One region of the Azospira sp. APE16 genome, then DNA from elsewhere that is predicted to be linked to it. Evidence: predicted binding sites of a transcription regulator. Region 1 holds the regulator's gene; the other holds the start of a gene.
The links. The regulator FliA, encoded in region 1, starts transcription of late flagellar genes. The targets are predictions, from matches to a motif close to CTAAAGTTNNNNNNNNNNNNGCCGNTA.

Region 1 (7,170 bases):
TCCTGTCCAGATCAGCGTCACCACCAACTATCTGGTCGCCGCCCGGGCCCTGACTCCCGGACAGCCCATCACCATCTCAGAGGTGGTGACCCAAAGCGGCGACCTGGCCAATCTGCCCAACGGCACCCTGACCGACATTCAGCAGGCCCTCGGCAAAACCGTCCGCAATGGTATCGGTGCAGGACAACCCCTACGAGCCGATATGCTGATGGCCCCCTGGGTGGTCCAGCAGGGCCAGACCGTGAAAGTCATATCCAAAGGACCTGGATTCTCCGTCGGCAGTGAAGGCAGAGCCATGAACAACGCCTCCGAGGGCCAGATTGCCCAAGCTCGGCTCAACAACGGACAAACGGTCAGCGGTGTTGCCCGCTCCGGCGGCATTATTGAAATTGGCTATTGAAAACAGGCAAATGAGACCCTGAATTGGTACAATATTTCTGCGGATTCGACCCTCAAGTTTGACGGGCTACCGCCGTTATCTTCAGTAAGATGAAGACCTGAAAGGGTTCGCCGTGAAAATCGATTCTTCCCTGCTCCCGGTTGGCAATGCCGGCCTGGACAACACAAAGCGGACAGCAAAGGCGCAGAACAGCCCCGCATCTTCCAGCACGGAAGAAGTACAGTTGAGCCTGAGCGGTCGTCTGCAGTCCATGGAAAGTCAGGAAGGCAGCCCGGTGGACAGCGCCCGGGTCGCCGCCATCAAGGATGCCATTGCCCAGGGGCGCTTCAGCATCAATGCGGAAGCTATAGCAGACCGGCTGATCAGCTCGGCACAGGAATTGCTTGGAAAGCAGCCCCAATCCTGATGTCGTCCATCGCTGATGAATGCCTCCACACTCTCGCTAGATGCACTGCTGAAAAATGAAAATACCCTGATGGCAGGGTTTGTCACCTTTCTCCTGGAAGAGCAAAATGCTCTGAAAGTTGGTGACACTGCCGCCGTTGAGGCATTGAGCAAGACCAAGATCGGGCTGATTGGCGAGTTGAATGTCGCCGGGGAAAAGCGCAACCGGTTCCTGAGCCACAACGGACTGGGCCCGGACAAGATAGGTGTGGAAGCCTGGATAGCCCTCCACCCCGGGGATCAGGCAGTTCAGCAACAGTGGGGAATTCTGAAGAAGACCGTTGGCGAGGCCAAGGAACTCAATCTTCTTAACGGCCAATTGATCGCCATGCGCATGCAGCACAACCAGCAAGCCTTGAGCGCCCTGCTATCCACATCTGTCACCACCCAGAACAATCTCTACGGTCCTGATGGCCAGCCAACCCAACTTAGCGGCCGGCGTATCATTGACGCTGCCTGATTTTCCGCTTCCGGGCGCCCCTAGCGGCCCCGGACCATCCATATCCTTTTTTTCCTGAACCGCGCCTATCTGGCAGGTACAGCCACACCCGTTGCCGCGGAGGGAACAGCGCCAACGGGCGTGGCCGGCGGCGCCATGGGCGCCTGAGGAGTCGGAGCGACTACGGCAGGTTTTTCCGGCAGCATGGAATCAATCAGGATGCTGACCCGCCGGTTCCGGGCCCGCCCTTCCACCGTCTCATTCATCTCGACCGGCCGGGTTTCGCCGTAACCGATGGCTGTCAGATGGGTAGGAGCGACTCCGGCATCGACAAACAACCGCAGCACCGTGGTGGCCCGCACCGCTGACAACTCCCAGTTAGACGGGAATTGGGCGGTGCGGATGGGGATGTTGTCGGTATGTCCTTCGATGGTGATGGGGAAATCGGTCGGCGCCAGTACCTCACCGACCGCCCGCATGGCCCGGATGGAGGTCTGTTCCAGCTGGGCCTGACCTGGGGCGAAGAGAATGCTGTCGTTGATTTCGATAGTGACGCCACGGGCCGTTTCCAGCACCCTGACCTTGCCCTGCTGCACCAGGGGCGCCAGGACGGCAAAAATGTCCTTGGCCACATTGCGCATCTTGTCCCGTTGCTGCTGTTTGGCCTCGACGACCTTGGGATCCTCCTTCACCACGATCTGCTTGACCACACTGTCCGGCGTCCGCTTGGGCACGACCGTGATGGCGCCTCCATCGACGATGGAGGGATTCTTGAAGGCAGTGATCAGGGAATCCGATAGCACCCGGTACTTGCCCTCGTTCACCGACGAAATGGCGTACATCACCACGAAGAAGGCAAACAGCAGGGTAATGAAGTCGGCGTAGGAAACGAGCCAGCGCTCCAGATTCTCATGCTCGTCCGCGTGCTTTTTATTGCGGCGCCCCATGGGATCAGCTCACGTAACCCTGGAGGCGGCTCTCGATGATGCGCGGGTTGTCGCCGTTGGCGATGCCGACCAGGCCATCCACCAGCATTTCCCGCAGGGTCACCAGGCGGGCGATATGAGCCTTCAGTTTGGTGGACATGGGAATCAGCACCAGGTTGGCCATGCCGACGCCGTAAATGGTGGCCACGAAGGCGACGGCGATACCGGCCCCCAACTTGGAGGGATCGGACAGATTCTCCATCACGTGGATCAGACCCATCACCGCGCCGATAATGCCGATGGTCGGAGAGAAGCCGCCGGCGGATTCCCAGAACTTGGCACCGGCCTTCAGCTCCTCTTCATAGGTGCCGATTTCCACCTCCAGCACCTCCCGCAGACGTTCCGGCTCCGCACCATCCACCAGCAGTTGCAGCCCTTTCTGGATAAACGGGTCGCGCAACTGGGCGATGAACCCCTCCAGGGCCAGCAGGCCCTCGCGGCGGGAGACATGGCTCCAGTCGGAAATGCTGTTGATCATCCAGGCGTGATTGACCGCCGGCGGCACCCACACCCACTTGAGCATCTTGAAAGCCCGGACCACGGTGGATACGGGACTCTGCAGCAGGACGGCACCGAAGGTCCCCCCCAGCACGATCATGGCGGCGGTGGGCTGCAGCAGGGAGCCGAGGTGCCCCCCTTCGAGAATCTGACCCCCGATGATGGCGCCAAGCCCCAGGAGCAAACCGATAATGCTTATGCTATCCATGGCGTTTTTTCTTCTTTCCTGAAGTCTCACCCAGAACCTTGGCCCGCAAGCGGGCGATGGCCTGACTATGCAGCTGACAGACGCGGGACTCGGTCACTCCCATGACTTCGCCGATTTCCCGCAGATTGAGGTCCTGCTCATAGTAGAGGGCCATCATCAATTTTTCCCGTTCCGGCAGCTCGCCGATGGAAGCCACCAGGGTCTGACGCAGGCTCTGCTCCTCGAGCAGGCGCAGGGGATCGGCATCGTGATCCGTCAGGTGGCGCTCCAGGAAGCCTTCCTCGCCCTCTTCGGTGAAGTCTTCGAAGTAGAGCAGTTGATGGCCCCGGGCTTCGCCCAGCATTTTCTGGTAATCGGCCAGGGACATGTCCATGGCTTCGGCCAACTCTTTTTCCGTCGGCACGCGACCGTGCTCCTGTTCGAGTTGGGTGATGGCTTGTTCGATGCGGCGCAGGTCCCGGCGCAATCCCCGGGGCAGCCAGTCGTTTTCCCGCAGGCCATCCAGCATGGCCCCCCGGATGCGCTGCGCCGCGTAGGTCTCGAACTGGGCGCCGTGCCCGGTCTCGAACCGGTTCATGGCATCCAGCAGACCGATCATCCCGTTCTGCACCAAATCCTCCACCTGCACACTGGACGGCAGGCGTGCCATCAGGTGGTAAGCGATGCGCTTGACGAGAGGAGCGAAGCGCTGGACGAGCTGTTCCTTGTCGAGCTGACCAGCGGCGTTATACATATGTCGGTTGGGCTATCCGGCGTGGATAGGGCTCGGCGTAATGCGTTGGCTCAAGTGTAGCAGTTGTTGCACGAATTGTTCGAGTCCGCCCCCTTCCCTACCCGACTGGGGCCAGTGCAGCATGTCGGCCGCCAGGCCGCGCAGGCTGCGGGCCGCCGGGCTATCCGGGAACGCCGTGACCACGGGCTGGGCGAGTCGGGACGACTGGCGCAGGGCATCGTCCAGGGGGATGCAGCCGCTGTAGTCCAGGCTGACGTGCAGGCGCTGACTGGCAACCTGGGCAATGTTGTCGAAAATCGCTTCCGCATCGGCGGCGGCCTTTACCTTGTTCACCAGGATGCGGAAGTCGCGCCGGGCGTAGCCGGTGCTCATTTTCTTGATCAGGGCATAGGCCTCGGTGATGGCGGAGCCGGTGGCAGAGAGCACGATCACCGTTTCCTGGGCTGCCAGGCCAAGGGGCGAGAAACCCAGGGGATGATCCACCGCCGTATCCACCAGGATGACGTCGGCCGGATGCTCCATCTCCGCCAGGCCTTCCACCAGGGCCTGCTTCTGGGCCAGGGAAAAACGGGAAAGTTTCTTCACCGCCCGGGCCGCCGGCAGCAGGCGCACGCCGGCACCAGCGGCGAGCAGCACCTCTTCCAGGGGCTTTTCCCGGTTCACCACGTGCACCAGGTCATAACGGGCCGGCACGCCGAACAGGGCGGCCTGGTTATCGGCGCCGGTATTCTCGTCCAGGATCAGGACTTCCTTGCCCTGGCGCGCCAGAGCGGTCGCCAGATTGGCCACGGCCACGCTTTTGCCGACGCCTTCGCAGCCGGCGGCAAAACTCACCACCCGCAGTTGCTCGCGCCCGAACAGGCGGCGCAAGCCGGCCGCCTGGTCACCCCGGAATTCAGCCACGACGGCCTCCATAGGTGCCGGTCAGGCCCGCATTGGCCATCATCAGGGCCGGCTCGACGCCGGCATAGCGATGGGGAGAGGTTTCCGGCAGATCCTTGAAGGCCCGGTGCAGCAGATAGGCCCGGTTAGGCAGGTGCAGATCTTCAGGCACGCGCTGGCCGTTGGAGACGTAGTGCAGCTTGAGGCCGTGGCGCATGATGGCATCCAGGGGCGTCGCCAGGCTGGCAGCTTCGTCCACCTTGGTCAGGATGCAGCCGGCCAGGTCTTCGCCCTGGTAGGCGGAAATCACATCATCCAAAGTATCGCCGCGGCTGGTGGCCGACAGGCAGAGCAGGCGGCGCACGTCGCCGTTGGCGCCCATCAGCATGGAAATCTGCTCGGCCACCAGGCGGTCCTTCTGGCTCATGCCCATGGTGTCGATCAGCACCATGTGCTTGTGGGACAGTTCTTCCAGGGTATTGCGCAGATCGCCCACGTCCCGCACCAGATGCACGGAAACGCCGAGGATGCGGCCATAGATACGCAACTGCTCGTGAGCGCCGATCCGGTAGCCGTCGGTGGTGACCAGAGCCAGCTTGTCGGCACCGTGGCGCACCACGCAACGGGCGGCCAGCTTGGCGGTGGTGGTGGTCTTGCCGACCCCGGTGGGACCCACCAGGGCGTACACGCCGCCCCGGTCGATGATGTCGTTGTCGTTGCCGATGGTCAGCAGGGAACGGTCGGCGGCACCCTTGATCCAGGCCTGGGCCTGGGATGCATCCAGTTCGGAAGGCAGTTCGGCCAGCAGTTCGCGGGAAAACTGGGGGGAGAAACCGGCATCCAGCATCTGGCGCAGCATGTCCGTCTTCACCGGCTCCATGCGGGCAGTCTCGCCCCAGGCGAAACCGGCCATGTGCTGCTCGACGATTTTGCGCAGGGCGCGGATCTCTTCCATCATGACCGCAGCCGGGATTTCCTCTTCCTCGCGCACCGTGCGGGTAGCGCCGGAGCGGGCGGCCATCTCGGGACGGGGCGCCGGACGCTGAGCCGGGCGGGCGACGGCCGGGATGGGGCCACTGGCGGGGTTCGCAGCGGCACCACGCTGGGAAGGCTGCATTTCTGCGGCTCGGGGAGCAGGGGCAGGCCGGGCCGGTGCCGCAGCTGGTGCAGGGCGGGAGGCGCTGGAGAGGCTGACCTTGTAGTCCTCCACCGCCACCTCGTCCCGGGAGGGACCGGGCACGATCATGGCCATGTCGCGGGAAGCGACCGCCATGATTTCCACGCCGCCGGGAACGCCCCGGTTGGAGAGGATGATGGCGTCGGGACCCAAGGTCTCTTTGACCTTACGCAGGGCTTCCCGGGCATTTACGGCGATGAATTTTTTGACGTTCATGATCTACCCCCGATGAGCGAGGTGACTTTGATGATTTTGGATTCGGGAACTTCACTGTGGGCGATCACCTTGAGCTGGCTCACGGTGCGCCGCAGGAAGCGGGAAAGAAGGGTACGGATGCTGGCCGGCACCAGCAGCACCGCGGGCAGGCCCAGTTCTTCCTGACGCTGGGCGGCGGCGGCGGTCTCGCGCATCAGGGTATCGGCCAGGCCGGGCTCCAGGCTGCCTTCGCCGGAACCGGCAACGGCCTGGACCAGGATGCGTTCCAGTTGGGGGTCCAGGGACATCACCTGCATGTCGGCGGTGCCGGGATAGAGTTGCTGGATGATGCTGCGGCCCAGGGCAACGCGCACGGTGGAGGTCAGGGCCTCCGGATCGGCATTGCGGGGCGCGTGGTCGGCCAGGGTTTCGATGATGGTGCGCATGTCGCGGATATGCACGCCCTCTTCCAGCAAATTCTGCAGCACCTTTTGCAGCGTTCCCAGGGGAATGACCTTGGGCACCAGATCCTCGGCCAGCTTGGGCATTTCCTTGGCCAGATGGTCCAGCAGCTGCTGGGTTTCCTGGCGCCCCAGGAGTTCGGCGGCATGGGACAGGATCAGGTGGTTGAGGTGAGTGGCGACCACGGTGGAGGCATCCACCACGGTGTAGCCGTAGGACTGGGCCTGTTCCCGCAGGCTGGCGTCGATCCAGACAGCCGGCAGACCGAAGGCCGGATCCTTGGTCGGGGTTCCGGACACGGTACCGGCCACGCGGCCGGGATTGATGGCCAGGAACTGGCCGGGGAAGGCTTCGCCGCCGCCGACCTCGACCCCCTTCAGCTGGATGCGATAGGCGTTGGGACGCAGTTCCAGGTTGTCCCGGATGTGCACCGGCGGCACCAGGAAGCCCACTTCCTGGGCAAATTTCTTGCGGATGCCACGAATGCGCCGCAGCAGTTCCCCATCCTGGGACTTGTCCACCACCGGGATCAGACGGTAGCCCACTTCCAGGCCCAGCACGTCCAGCGGCGCCACGTCGTTCCAGCTGGCTTCCATGTTCTCGGGCGCCGGCGGCGCCTGCACCGGCACCGGCGCAGTCTTGACCAGCTCGGCCCGCTTGGAAAGCAGGTAACCCAAGCCACCCAACATGGCGGCAAGGAGGATGAAAACAAAGTTGGGCATACCCGGAATCAGGCCCATGATTCC
Region 2 (7,170 bases), 1.2 Mb from region 1:
GCCGCCGGCCAGGCCGTGCTGGAAGCCTCCGGCGGCGTCAGCCTGGAAACGGTGCGGGCCATCGCCGAAACCGGGGTGGACCGCATCTCCATCGGCGGCCTGACCAAGGACGTGCAGGCCCTGGATCTCTCCATGCGCTTCAAGGCGGGCTGAGGGGCCGCCGCAGCGGCTCTCCACCGCCTCTCCCCGGCTTCCCCAGCGCCTTACCCGTCCGCCTGGGGCCTGCCCTCCGGCAGGCCTGCATCTCTTTGTTCCCGGGCCGGCCGGGAGCCAAATATGTCACGGCAGCGCCGGAGCAGGTGGCTATAATCGGCCGAAGAACCCCGGTTCCGCCGCCACGGCGGGCCATCCGCCGGGGTCGTCACCGGGGGAACGACATGCTGTTCGCGCTTTTCTACGTCATCGCCATCGCCGTGCTGGTGCTGCACTTCACCGGCTTCCTCGCCCGTCACAATCTGGAATGGCTGGTCCTGGTCCTGGCTGCCGCCGTGTTCCCGGCCGTCATCTACCTCTAGCCGCGCCTCGCCATTCCCGCCGGGCTGAACCTCAGCCCGGCTTTCTCGCCACCAGGTCGATCAGGGCCGAACGGCCCCGATGGGCCAGGCCTTCATGCAGTTCCGCCTCATACTCCCGCAGTTCCTCGATCTCCAGGCCGGCGAAGGCCTGGCGCAGCAGTTCCGGCGTGTACAGGTTTTCCAGCGCACTGGGGCCGCCGGTGCGGTATTCCAGCTGCTTGGGGGTGTAGCCGTGCAGCAGCAGGCGACCGCCCGGCTTCAGGGCCTGGGCCATGCCGGCAAAAATCCGCTCCTGTTCCGCCGGATTGGCGAACTGGATGAACACGGCCAGCACCAGGTCGTAGGCGGCCTCGGGCCACACCCAGGCCAGCAGGTCCGCCACCTGGAAATCCACCAGGACGCCCCGGCCGGCGGCCAGACGGCGCGCCTTGTCCACCGCCACCGGCGACACTTCCACCGCCGTCACCTGCAGGCCCTGCTCCGCCAGCCAGACGCTGTTGCGTCCCTCGCCGTCGGCCACGGACAGGGCCGTGCTGCCCGCCCCCAGGAGGAATTCGTGGAGGGCGAGAAAACGGGTGGGAGCGGTGCCGAAAAGGTAGTCCTCGCCGGCGGCGCTGAAGCGCTCGCTCCAGAATTTTTCGTGTTGGCTCATCTTGATCGCTCCATCAAAGAAAAAGGGCACCCGCAGGTGCCCCGTTCGGCAATGGCCGGCCGTTATCAGGCCCGCCAGACCTGTCAGACCCGGGCCTGGATGAAGGCCTTCACCGCATTCACATCCGGGTCCATGACCTCGACGCGCTGGGCCAGCTTTTCCAGACCCTGGAGATCGGCGGGCACTTCCGGTTCCCGGCCCAGGGCCTCGCGGATGGTCTCGGCGAACTTGGCCGGCAGGGCCGTTTCCAGCACCACCGTGGGCATGCCGGCGACGGGGTTTTCCCTGGCCACCTTGAGACCGTCGGCGGTGTGGGTGTCGATCATGACGCCATAGGTTTCCCAGCAGGAGCGGATGGTGGCCAGGCGGTCGGCGTGGCTGCTGGCGCCGGAGACGAAGGCGAAGCCGGCCAGCTTGTCCATGTAGGGGGTGCCGCGCAGGTCGAAGGCCTGGCCTGCATCCACCTGGGCCCACAGTTCCCGCACCTTGGCCGGGTCGCGGCCCACCAGATCGAAGACGAAACGCTCGAAGTTGGAGGCCTTGGAAATGTCCATGGAGGGGCTGGAGGTGACGAAGGTCTCGGCGGTCTTGCGCGGCCGATAGACACCGGTCTTGAAGAACTCGTCCAGCACATTGTTTTCGTTGGTGGCCAGGATCAGCTTGCCGATGGGCAGGCCCATCATGCGGGCGATATGGCCGGCGCAGATGTTGCCGAAGTTGCCGGAAGGCACGCAGAAGGCCACCTGCTGGTCGTTGTTTTCGGTGGCGCCGAAGTAGCCCTTGAAGTAATAGACGATCTGGGCGGCGACCCGGGCCCAGTTGATGGAATTGACGGCGCCGATCTTGTACTTGGCCTTGAAGGCGGCGTCGTTGGAGACGGCCTTCACGATGTCCTGGGCGTCGTCGAACATGCCGCGCACGGCGATGTTGTGGATGTTCTCGTCCTGCAGGGAATACATCTGGGCCCGCTGGAAGGCGCTCATCTTGCCGTCCGGGGAGAGCATGAAGACGCGCACGCCCTTCTTGCCGCGCATGGCGTACTCGGCGGCGGAGCCGGTGTCGCCGGAGGTGGCGCCGAGAATGTTGATCTCTTCGCCGCGCTTGGCCAGCACGTACTCGAAAAGGTTGCCCAGGAGCTGCATGGCCATGTCCTTGAAGGCCAGGGTGGGGCCGTTGGACAGTTCCTGCAGGGCCAGCTTGCCCTGCTCCAGCCAGTGGATAGGGGTCACATCGGCGGCGTTGTCGCCGGGACGGGCATGGCAATAAACCTCGGCGGTGTAGGTCTTGTCGCAGATGGCCTTGAGGTCGGCCGGGGGAATGTCGTCGATGAACTTGGACAGCACGGCAAAGGCCAGCTCGGCGTAGGACAGCTGACGCCAGGCATCCAGCTCGGCCCGGCTCACCTGGGGATAGGTTTCCGGCAGGTAGAGGCCGCCATCGGGGGCCAGGCCGCCGAGGAGGATGTCGCAGAAGGACTGGGTCGGGGAGGAGGCTGCATCACCGCGGGTAGACAGATAGCGCATGGAAAATCCGGGACGTTCAAGGACTTAAGGAAGGGCCGAAGGATACCACGGCCGCTCCCCTTGCCGAAGCCTAGCGCCCCAAGGGCATAACGTAAGGACGAATACGGGCAACACCCTCAAGTTGGCGGGCCCAAGGCCGATAGGGATGGGTAGCCCCCTGCTCCGCAAAAAATACGGAATAGCCGCCCATCCCGATGGTACGAACGCCCGATGCCGCTGATCATTAACACCAACGTTCTCGCACAGACCGTGCAGCAGAACCTGGCGCGCTCGTCCGGGACCCTCGCCCAATCGCTGCAGCGCCTGTCATCGGGCCTGCGCATCAACAGCGCCAAGGACGACGCCGCCGGCATGGCCATCGCCGAGGGCCTCAGCACCATCATCCGCGGCGGCAACCAGGCGGTGCGCAACGCCAACGACGGCATTTCCCTGAGCCAGGTGGCCGAGTCGGCCCTGGGTCAGATCAGCGGCAACCTGCAACGCATCCGGGAAATCGCCATCCAGGCGGCCAACGGCTCCATGGTGGACAGCAACCGCTCCCAGCTGCAAAAGGAAGTGGACCAGCTGACCCAGGAAATCAGCCGCACCGTGCAGACCACGGATTTCAACGGCTCCCGCCTGCTCTCCGGCGCCTCCACCCTGACCTTCCAGGTCGGCTACAGCGGCAGCGGCGACAACCGCATCCAGGTCAGCACCACGGACCTGGCCCAATCCCTGGGCAGTCCCAGTCCGGCGGCCAAGGCCTCCAGCGCCATTCTCGGCGCCGTCCAGGGCGGCAGCTCGCCCCTGGCCGCCATCACCGCCGCCGACCAGGCCCTGCGCAAATTCGTCACCAGCGGACTCACCACCACGGTGGGCAGCAACACCTACAACGTCAGCGGCTTCACCAGCGGCAGCCCGGCCCAGAACGCGGCCTGGGCCACCTACCAGGCCGCCGAAGCCGCCTATAACGCCAATGCGGGCGCCAAACCGGCAGTCGTCCTGGCGGCAGTGAACAACGCCGCCGCCAACGCCGCTGCAGGTTACGGCTGGGTAGGCGCCGGCACCGGCCTGTATTCCTACTACCAGAGCATGACCGCCACCGGCACCATCAACATCACCAACCAGGCCCTGGCGGCGGCGGCGGTCGGCAGTGTCGATGCGGACATCGCCAAGATCGCCAACCTGCGGGCCACCTTCGGCTCGGTGCAGAACCGCTTCGAAGCGGTGGTGGCCAATGTGCAGGCCTATGTGGAGAACACCAGCGCCGCCCGCAGCCGCATCACCGATGCGGATTTTGCAGAAGAGACCGCCCGGCTGACCCGCAATCAAATCCTGCAACAGGCCGGAACAGCAGTTCTCGGCCAAGCCAACACCGCCCCCTCCACCGCCCTTCGCCTGTTGCGATAAAAAAGGCCGGCGCAAGGCCGGCCTGGTGGGATCGGGCGGCGCCGGGCTGGCCGGCGCGCTGCCTCAGCCCTGCTTGGTGAAGTCGATGACGATGGCGCCCGGCTCGCGCTGCACGTAGGCAATGGAGATGCCGTCGCCGTAGCGGGTGAGCAGCTGGTCCAGCAGCGGCAGGGGGTCGTGGTCGTTGCAGAAGCGCATGGTCTCGCCGGGGAACAGGGCGTCGAAGGCGCCGAAGATGGCGGCGTGGCGGAAGCGCTTGGCAACGCCCCGGGCGTCGAAGGGATAGAGGGCCAGGGGAGTGGGTTGGTCGCAGGCGTGCATGGATGTCCTCGCAGGGATCGGAGTAAAAACAGGAGCGCCCATTGTGTCCAGGCGGCACCGCTCCGTCTTTGATCCAGACAGGCAAAACCCCTGAGGCGGCCAAGGCCTTTTGCCCCATCCTGCCAAAGGAAAAGGACGGGCACCTTCACCGCACCACCCTGGAGACCCGCACGGGGCGTACATTTCCGGGATGGCAGGCTGAAGATGCCCGTCCTTGTTGCATCGCAGCCCGTCAGGACTGCGCGGTGCGGCTTACTGCAGTTCTTCCAGGCGCAGGCGGGTGACCTTGCCCTGCACGGCGGCCAGGGCTTCGATCTTGGCGATGGCCGCGTCCACGTTCTTTTCCCGGGTCTGGTGGGTGAGCAGGATGATGTCGGTCTGCACTTCGCCCTCGCCCGGCTCCTTCTGGATCATGGCATCGATGGAGATGGACTGGTCGGCCAGGATGCGGGTGATGTCGGCCAGCACGCCGGGCTTGTCTTCCACCCGCAGGCGCAGGTAGTAGGCGGTCTGCACTTCGGCCAGGGGCAGGATCGGCAGGTCCACCACGGCGTCCGGCTGGAAGGCCAGATGGGGCACCCGGTGTTCCGGATCGGAGGTGTGCAGGCGGGTGACGTCCACCAGGTCGGCGATGACGGCGGAAGCGGTGGGCTCGGCACCGGCGCCCTTGCCGTAGTAGAGGGTGGCGCCGACGGCGTCGCCCTTCACCAGGACGGCGTTCATGGCGCCTTCCACATTGGCGATGAGGCGCTTTTCCGGGATCAGGGTGGGATGCACGCGCAGTTCCACGCCTTCCGGGGTGCGCTTGGTCACGCCCAGCAGCTTGATGCGGTAGCCCAGCTGCTCGGCGTACTTGATGTCGATGGCGTCCAGCTTGGTGATGCCTTCCACGTGGGCTTTGTCGAAGCTCATGGGGATGCCGAAAGCGATGGCGGACATGATGGTCAGCTTGTGGGCCGCGTCCACGCCTTCCACGTCGAAGGTGGGGTCGGCTTCGGCGTAACCCAGGCGCTGGGCTTCCTTCAGCACGTCGGCAAAGGACAGGCCCTTGTCGCGCATCTCGGAGAGGATGAAGTTGGTGGTGCCGTTGATGATGCCGGCCACCCACTCGATGCGGTTGGCGGAGAGGCCTTCGCGCAGGGCCTTGATGATGGGGATGCCACCGGCCACGGCGGCTTCGAAGGCGACGATGACGCCCTTCTTCTGGGCGGCGGCGAAAATTTCGTTGCCGTGGGTGGCCAGCAGGGCCTTGTTGGCGGTGACCACGTGCTTGCCATTCTCGATGGCCTTCATGACCAGGTCCTTGGCCACGCCGTAGCCGCCGATCAGTTCGACGACGATGTCCACATTGGGGTCGCTGACCACGGCGAAGGCATCGTCGGTGACCTTGCAGGCGCCGCCGGTAACCTGGCGGGCCAGGTCCAGATTGCGATCGGCCACGATGGAAATCTCGATGGGACGGCCGGCCCGGCGGGTAATTTCTTCCGCATTACGTTTGAGGACGGTGAAGGTGCCGCCACCGACGGTACCGATGCCGAGCAGGCCGACGTTGATCGCTTTCATATGCAAGATCCCTAGTTGCTGAGTTAATTATCGTGGTTGGAAAAATCAGGTGCGGTCAGGTGCCGTGACGTTTGCGGTAGCCGGCCAGGAAGCGGTCGATGCGGCCGACGGCTTCCTTGAGGTCGTCCACATGGGGCAGGAAGACCAGGCGGAAGTGGTCCGGCTCGGGCCAGTTGAAACCGGTGCCCTGGACCAGCAGCACTTTTTCTTCCTGCAGCAGTTCGGCGATGAACTGCTGGTCGTCCTGGATCGGATAGACCTTGGGGTCCAGGCGCGGGAACATGTACAGGGTGGCCTTGGGCTTGACGCAGGTGACCCCGGGAATGGAGGTGATCAGTTCGTGGGCCACGTCCCGCTGGCGGCGCATGCGGCCGCCCTCGGCCACCAGGTCGTTGATGCTCTGGTAGCCGCCCAGGGCGGTCTGGATGGCCCACTGGCCGGGCACGTTGGCGCACAGGCGCATGGAGGCCAGCATGTTGAGGCCTTCGATGTAGTCGGCGGCGGGACGCTTGTCGCCGGAGACCATCATCCAGCCGGCCCGGTAGCCGCAGGAACGGTAGTTCTTGGAAAGGCCGTTGAAGCTGATGGTCAGCACGTCTTCCGAAAGTGAGCCGATGGCGGTGTGTTCGACGCCGTCGTAGAGCACCTTGTCGTACACCTCATCGGCGTAGATGATCAGGTGGTGCTGGCGGGCGATCTCGACGATTTCCTTGAGCAGGTCATCGGGATAGAGGGCGCCGGTGGGGTTGTTGGGGTTGATGATGACGATGGCCCGGGTGTTCTCGGTGATCTTGGCCCGGATGTCGTCCAGGTCGGGCAGCCAGCCGGCGCCCTCGTCACAGATGTAGTGCCGCGGGGTGCCGCTGGAAAGGCTGACGGCGGCGGTCCACAGGGGATAGTCGGGGGCCGGCACCAGCACTTCGTCGCCCGGGTTGAGCAGGGCGTTCATGGACATGACGATCAGTTCGGAAACGCCGTTGCCCACGTAGATGTCTTCCAGGCCCACGCCCTTGACCTTCTTCTGCTGGGCGTAGTGCATGATGGCCTTGCGCGCCGCGAAGATGCCCTTGGAGTCAGAATAGCCCGCCGAATTGGGCAGGTTGCGGATCATGTCCTGCTGGATCTCTTCCGGCGCGTCGAAACCGAAGGAGGCCAGGTTGCCGATGTTGAGCTTGATGATCTTGTGGCCGTCCTCTTCCATCTGCTT

Region 2: ACLSSQ_RS07735 (flagellin) is a predicted target of FliA. The motif match lies at 2,806-2,832, and genes of this name have one in related genera.

Annotation. Positions count from the first base shown of each region.
Region 1 is NZ_CP179682.1:2,809,713-2,816,882, forward strand. Features, by position in the region: gene flgA (flagellar basal body P-ring formation chaperone FlgA) at 1-400, shown strand, start outside; gene flgM (flagellar biosynthesis anti-sigma factor FlgM) at 513-806, shown strand; gene ACLSSQ_RS13430 (flagella synthesis protein FlgN) at 822-1,304, shown strand; gene motD (flagellar motor protein MotD) at 1,370-2,230, opposite strand; gene ACLSSQ_RS13440 (flagellar motor protein) at 2,235-2,975, opposite strand; gene ACLSSQ_RS13445 (RNA polymerase sigma factor FliA) at 2,968-3,708, opposite strand; gene ACLSSQ_RS13450 (MinD/ParA family ATP-binding protein) at 3,721-4,611, opposite strand; gene flhF (flagellar biosynthesis protein FlhF) at 4,604-5,983, opposite strand; gene flhA (flagellar biosynthesis protein FlhA) at 5,980-7,170, opposite strand, start outside.
Region 2 is NZ_CP179682.1:1,590,286-1,597,455, reverse strand. Features, by position in the region: gene nadC (carboxylating nicotinate-nucleotide diphosphorylase) at 1-153, shown strand, start outside; gene ACLSSQ_RS07750 (hypothetical protein) at 378-515, shown strand; gene ACLSSQ_RS07745 (class I SAM-dependent methyltransferase) at 547-1,167, opposite strand; gene thrC (threonine synthase) at 1,251-2,690, opposite strand; gene ACLSSQ_RS07735 (flagellin) at 2,901-4,079, shown strand; gene ACLSSQ_RS07730 (DUF2249 domain-containing protein) at 4,143-4,400, opposite strand; gene ACLSSQ_RS07725 (homoserine dehydrogenase) at 4,653-5,963, opposite strand; gene ACLSSQ_RS07720 (pyridoxal phosphate-dependent aminotransferase) at 6,019-7,170, opposite strand, start outside.